DNA from 2 places in the Kluyvera sp. 1366 genome. Region 2 is predicted to be linked to the other one. Evidence: predicted binding sites of a transcription regulator. Region 2 holds the regulator's gene; the other holds the start of a gene.
The links. Region 2 encodes ArgR, which controls arginine synthesis, uptake and breakdown. Its sites were predicted from a motif close to ANTGAATAAAAATACANT; they were not measured.
Positions count from the first base shown of each region.

Region 1: the regulator ArgR is predicted to act here: its motif matches at 2,122-2,139, upstream of argF (ornithine carbamoyltransferase).

Region 1 is NZ_JBTRDW010000005.1:318,304-321,718, forward strand. Features, by position in the region: gene ACVLVH_RS13255 (valine--tRNA ligase) at 1-30, shown strand, start outside; gene ACVLVH_RS13260 (GNAT family N-acetyltransferase) at 97-600, shown strand; gene miaE (tRNA isopentenyl-2-thiomethyl-A-37 hydroxylase MiaE) at 758-1,519, opposite strand; gene rraB (ribonuclease E inhibitor RraB) at 1,580-2,002, opposite strand; gene argF (ornithine carbamoyltransferase) at 2,164-3,171, shown strand; gene pyrB (aspartate carbamoyltransferase) at 3,415-3,415, shown strand, end outside.
Region 2 is NZ_JBTRDW010000007.1:33,392-36,806, reverse strand. Features, by position in the region: gene mdh (malate dehydrogenase) at 1-904, opposite strand, end outside; gene argR (transcriptional regulator ArgR) at 1,329-1,799, shown strand; gene yhcN (peroxide/acid stress response protein YhcN) at 2,289-2,552, shown strand; gene ACVLVH_RS16435 (YdgH/BhsA/McbA-like domain containing protein) at 2,643-2,909, shown strand; gene yhcN (peroxide/acid stress response protein YhcN) at 3,011-3,277, shown strand; gene ACVLVH_RS16425 (barstar family protein) at 3,328-3,415, opposite strand, start outside.

The sequences.
Region 1 (3,415 bases), on a different contig from region 2:
GAACAGCAGGGCGTGATTGCGGCATTGTAAGCGCTTCAGTCCAACTGCTTAATCGAAGCCGGGCACTGCCCGGCTTTTTTATACCGGAAGATAATGATGACCACCGACGCTCCCATCAATTTAAAGGTGCGCCCCATTACAGCCGCCGATAACCCGCTGATTGCACAGGTGATCCGTGATGTGTCAGCCGAATTTGGCCTGACGGCGGATAAAGGCTACACCGTGTCCGATCCCCATCTCGATCGCCTGTTCGAACTCTACAGCGAAGCCAACAGCGCTTACTGGATTGTGGAACATGATGGTGTGGTGGTGGGCGGCGGCGGCGTTGCACCGCTGGCCTGTAGCGCGCCGGATATCTGTGAGCTGCAGAAAATGTATTTCCTGCCGCAGGTGCGCGGCTTAGGTCTGGCGCGCGATCTGGCGCTGCGTGCGATGGAATTCGCCCGTCAGCAGGGCTTTCAGCGCTGCTATCTGGAAACCACCGGCAGTTTGACGCGTGCGATTAAGTTGTATGAGTCGTTGGGGTTTGAGCTGATTGAGAGCGCGATGGGTTGTACCGGGCATGTGGATTGTGAAGTGCGGATGCTGAAGGTGTTGTGATTTGCTCGCTGTGTGTGCTCGCTGTCCCCCATCCCGGCCTTCCCCCGCTAGCGGGGGAAGGAGATGCTGCCACATGCAGCTTCATCACTGGCATGTGGCAGCATCTTCCTCCCCCATTTATGGGGGAGGACCGAGGAGGGGGACAGCGAGCACAAACCTAAACCGCCGGCACTCCACTATGAAACCGCAGTTCGCCATCCGGCTCGCTGATTAAGCGCGCTTCTGCCTCGCCAAACACCTGCACGCGCGGCGCAATCTCCTTCGGCGAAATCTGCTGCGCCAGCTTCAGGTAATCCTGATAGTGACGCGCTTCCGAGCGCAGCAGCGAAATATAGAACTTCTCCAGTTGCTCATCCAGATACGGCGCCAGGCTGGCGAAACGTTCGCAGGATCGCGCTTCGATGTACGCCCCGCAAATCAGCTTATCCACCAGCGCTTCCGGCTCGTATGTGCGAATCTCGCGAATCAAACCTTTGGCATAGCGGCTGGCAGTGATTTTGCGATACGGCAAACCGCGCGACTGCATGATTTCCCACACCTGATAGAAGTGGTGCAGCTCCTCTTTCACCAGCAGCACCATCATCTCCACCAAATCATCGGCCCACGGCAGCTCGTTGCGCACGATAATGCTTTTGGTCAGATTCTTGTGGGCATTGATAAAGTTGCCGTCCTGCTCGTCGCGGTAGATAAAATCTTCATACGGCTTGAGCCATGCCAGAATGGCATCACCACTTGGCTTATCCGCCACGTATTTACGGATGATGAACACCGCGGTTTGCGCGGCTTTCAATTCACAAACCATGTGATCGGTGAGCAGCAACGTCAGATTTTCCGGCTTGCGCGCTTCATCAATCCACGCTTGTGGCGTGCGGCAATGCAGGAATTGATAGATCGGTTCTAATAGCGGAGCGTAATTCATGGGCAGTCTTTTGTCTTACGGGGAAACGTGTTCAGGGCGGCGAGTGCCGCCCATTAATGCTTAGTGACGCACACCGTTGTCTTCTTCGTCGTCGATGAACTCGCCATCGTCGTCTTCATCTTCGGCATCAGGATCTTCAAAGTAGGTGCCCCACCCGTCGTAATCGACGTTGTAGCTGCCTGCCAGATTCACCAGCTGCTCAACCTGCGCATCAATCAGCTCTGGCTTCAACGCGCCTTCACTCAGGATATCCACACACATTACGGTGGTGCCGTCTTCCAGCTCCAGCTCTTCTGGCTCGCTCACTTCGTAGCCCAGCTTGAAGGCATCAACCGCGACCTTCTCCAGCGAGTCAAAGTTGTTGCAGGAGAGATGATGCTCAATAGTGTAAAGCGCATCTGGATCGCTGCCGTCTTCCAGCAACTCTTCAATGATCAGTCGCGTCTCTTCGCGCTGTTCTTCCAGCAATGCTTCATATGCCATGGGCGTGTCCTCAAATATTCGGCTGAATTCAATTATTTTCCCACACTGCCTCGCGCGCCACTACACAAAACAACAAGTTTCTTAACGCCGGGGTTGAAAATGCATATTCATACGGTTAGATTGAATTTTAATTCATTTAATGTAGTCATCCGGAGCGCTGTATGAGTCAGCTACATCAAAGACATTTCCTGAGATTGCTGGATTTCACCCCAGCCCAAATCGATTCTCTGCTGAGTCTGGCAGGTGAATTAAAACACGCAAAGAAAAATGCCAGCGAAACGCAGTACCTGAAAGGCAAAAACATCGCGCTCATCTTCGAAAAAGACTCGACTCGTACCCGATGCTCTTTCGAAGTTGCCGCTTACGATCAGGGCGCTAACGTCACCTATCTCGGCCCAAGCGGCAGCCAAATTGGCCATAAAGAGTCGATGAAAGACACCGCGCGCGTGCTGGGACGCATGTATGACGGTATTCAGTATCGCGGCTACGGCCAGGAACTGGTGGAAACCTTAGCGGAATTCGCTGGCGTGCCAGTGTGGAACGGTCTGACCACCGAATTCCACCCCACGCAGCTGCTGGCCGATCTGCTGACAATGCAGGAGCATCTGCCGGGTAAATCGCTGAATGAAATGACGCTGGTTTACGTCGGCGATGCACGCAACAACATGGGCAACAGCATGCTGGAAGCCGCTGCGCTGGTCGGCATGGATCTGCGTCTGGTGGCGCCAAAAGGCTGCTGGCCGGAAGCGGAACTGGTGGAGCAGTGCCGCGTGGCCGCACAGCAAACCGGAGGCAAAATCACCCTGACCGAAGATATCGCCGAAGGCGTGCAAGGTGCCGACTTCATCTACACGGATGTGTGGGTGTCGATGGGCGAAGCCAAATCAGTGTGGGAAGATCGCATCGCCCTGCTGCGTCCTTATCAGGTTAATAGCGCGATGCTGGCGCTGACCGGCAATCCGCAGGTGAAGTTCCTGCACTGCTTACCGGCCTTCCATGACGACAAAACCACGCTGGGCCGTCAAATGGCCGAGCAGCACGGTTTGCACGATGGCATGGAAGTAAGTAATGAGGTGTTTGAATCTGCGCACAGCATTGTGTTCGATCAGGCTGAAAACCGCATGCACACCATTAAAGCGGTGATGGTCGCGACACTCGGCAAGCTATGATTGGTGGCGCCGCAAACGTTTACCTCGCGCGCGATATTTGCTTGATGCAAATCAGTGAATGCGTATAATGCGGCCCAATTTGCCGGAGGAAACATGCAACAGCGCAGCGCACAATTTGACGCTCAACGACGCCTGACAGCGGGCGGCGCATCTGTTTCTTTCCGTCATCAATCGATCGTAAAAAAAGCCCCTTAAGCAGGGGCTTTTTTTTGTCCGCAATCCGGCAGCGCAGAGGAGAACGCTA
Region 2 (3,415 bases):
CTTTCTTCAGCGTTTCCAGCATGCCGTTTAGCGCCTGCTGTTCAAAGGCACTCAGCGTGCCCAGCGGACGGCGTTCAACGATGCCGTTTTTGCCCAGCAGCAGCGGCTGCGAGAAGAAGCGGGCATATTCGCCATCGCCTTCCACATACGCGCACTCCACCACGTTGGCTTCGCCTTGCAGGGCACGAATCAATGACAGGCCAAAACGGGCCGCCGCCTGTCCCATCGACAGCGTCGCCGATCCGCCACCGGCTTTGGCTTCCACCACTTCGGTGCCCGCGTTCTGAATACGTTTGGTGAGATCCGCCACTTCCTGCTCGCTGAAGCTCACGCCTTCCACCTGCGACAGCAGCGGCAGAATCGTTACGCCGGAATGCCCGCCCACCACCGGCACTTCAATCTCGTTAGGCTGCTTGCCTTTTAGCGCCGCGACAAAGGTATTGGCACGGATGATATCGAGGGTGGAAACGCCAAACAGGCGATTCTTGTCATACACGCCGGCTTTTTTTAGCACTTCGGCCGCAATCGCCACCGTCGTATTCACCGGATTGGTGATGACGCCAATCAGCGCTTTTGGCGCGGTACTGGCAACCTGCTCGATCAGGTTACGCACGATACCGGCGTTGACGTTAAACAGGTCGGCGCGATCCATGCCCGGCTTACGTGCCACACCCGCGGAGATCAGCACCACATCAGCACCATGCAGCGCAGGCGTAGCATCTTCACCGCTAAACCCTTCCACGGTGACTGCCGTTGGGATATGACTGAGATCGACCGCCACACCGGGCGTTACCGGGGCGATATCGTAAAGTGAGAGAGCTGAGCCTGCGGGTAATTGCGTTTTGAGCAGCAGTGCGAGCGCCTGGCCAATACCACCAGCGGCACCGAGAACGGCAACTTTCATCCTGAACTCCTTATTAAGGTGGGGCAGAGATATGCCGAAAATCCATCAGGTTACGAGTTTAATCAACTTCTCAGGCGATAGCGACTAAACCTGTCGCGCACTAAACACTACGCCGCAATCGGCTCCCGAGACATCTCCACTTCAGAAGTCGCCTGAATGATTCATTCGCAGCCAGAAGACAATGGACGGCAATGATCATCGATATTGTTGTTACCACTTCAATAATATAACAACTTTGCAACCTTCGCTTTGCGCGTCCACCCGCGATTTTGGTGCAACATCATATTCTGTTATGATGCCCGCCCCGCAGGTCATTACCGCGATTCTCTTACCAGACTTATTGCATAAAAATTCATCTAAATGCATAATAATTTATCTGCCGTGGGCCTGTTGCCCTCTGCAACCCCTTTTTAATTGGTAGCTTATGCGAAACCCATCGAAACAAGACGACTTGATTAAGGCGTTTAAAGCCTTATTAAAGGAAGAGAAATTCAGCTCCCAGGGCGAAATCGTGCAGGCGCTGCAGGAAGACGGCTTCGAGAATATTAATCAGTCCAAAGTTTCTCGCATGCTGACCAAGTTTGGCGCGGTGCGCACGCGCAACGCCAAGATGGAGATGGTTTACTGCCTGCCTGCTGAACTCGGCGTGCCCACCACCACCAGCCCGCTGAAGAATCTGGTGCTGGATATCGATTACAACGATGCGTTAGTGGTGATTCACACCAGTCCGGGCGCTGCGCAGCTGATAGCGCGCCTGCTGGATTCGCTGGGCAAAGCGGAAGGCATTCTCGGCACCATTGCCGGTGATGACACCATCTTTATTACCCCCGCGCGCACCTTCTCGGTAAAACAGCTGTACGACGCGATTCTGGTTTTATTCGAACAAGAGCTATAAAACCCTGCTGCATACCGGCAGTTCCTCTGCCGGTTATCTTGCCCTTTGCGCTTCATTCGTAACCATTCTGTTACAAATTCCTTTGTAAATAATAAGTTATCCATATGCCTGGCGGTTCTTTTCAGCCGCTATCATTGGTACGACCTTTATGCCTTTTTAACCTTATGCGCTATTTTACGCTGCTTTACACATTGTGCTCAGTGTCTTTCCCTTCTCTATCTGTATCAGCCAGCGAGATCAACCACGATCTTTCGCACTAAAAGATAATTTGATGTAGATCATTGTTTTTATGGTGAAATAACCACCTCTGGTTAAGATCCAGGCGTTTTTTATAACTTCAGGTTCTAAAAAAGTGCCATAAGGATAAAGAATTACAACCAAACATTATTAGCTCGGTATTAATTTCATGGGTGATTAGATCTATACTTGTTTTCGTGATGCAAATCACACGAAAGAAAAAGATAAAAATAGACGACGAGGAAAAATATCATGAACGTTAAAACTACTATCGCGACTTTAAGTATTCTCTCTGCCCTGTCATTTGGTGCTTTTGCAGCAGATTCTATTAATGCCGAAAAGGCTGCGAATCTGCAACCCGCGGGTACCATCAGCGTCAGCGGCGTGGGCGGCTCTCCAATGGATATCCGTCAGCAGTTAAACGATAAAGCCGACCAGCAAGGTGCGAAAGCCTATCGCGTGGTTGAGGCGAATACCGGTGACAGCTACCACGCAACCGCTGAGCTGTACAAATAAGTTATTGACTTAAAAAGCAATGTGAACGGCGACCCTTTTGAGACGCTCTTGCCTCTCAGGTTGCCGGCCCCCATTTCAGGAGAGTGAATCATGAAAACCAAATTAGCTATCGCAGTACTGGGCCTGGCTTCTGTTCTTTCTTTTGGCGCGAGTGCCGCTAGCCTTGTTTCAAACCAACAAGCTGAACAGCTGCAATCTCTGAACCAAACCATCAGCGTGAGCGGTGTTGACGGCGACCAAACCAACGTGCGTCAGGAACTGTCACAGAAAGCCGATGCGCAGGGTGCCAGCCATTACCGCATCATCGAAAGCAACCGTGGCGATACCTTCCACGTGACTGCTGAACTGTACAAATAATCACTAATTGAACGTCCAGTGCCTTGATGGCGCCAGGCAATAGATCGACGACCCGCCACCCCTTTTCTGCCGCAGGTTGTTGATTAAACGAGGAGAAAATTATGAAAATCAAAACAACCATTGCAACTGCTACCCTGCTTTCCCTGTTCGCCTTTGGTGCTTCTGCAGCACAACTGGTCACCGAACAACAGGCGCAGAATCTGCAACCTACCGGCAGCACTATCTCAATCAGCGGAACCGGCGGTTCGCCAATGGACTATCGTGCCGAGCTTTCTCAGAAAGCGGATGAGCAAGGTGCCAGCGCTTACAAAGTGATTGAAGCGAAAACCGGCGACAGCTACCACGTGACAGCTGAGCTGTATAAGTAATTCCTCGTCAATTAAGACGAACCCTTTGGCCCCGCTCGCCGGGGCCCTTTTTACTTTATATTGAAGCGGAGCTGGCCTTCCAGCTCCTCTTCTGCTTCATCAAATAGCAGGATTAATGCGCCATACCGGCGTTTCTGC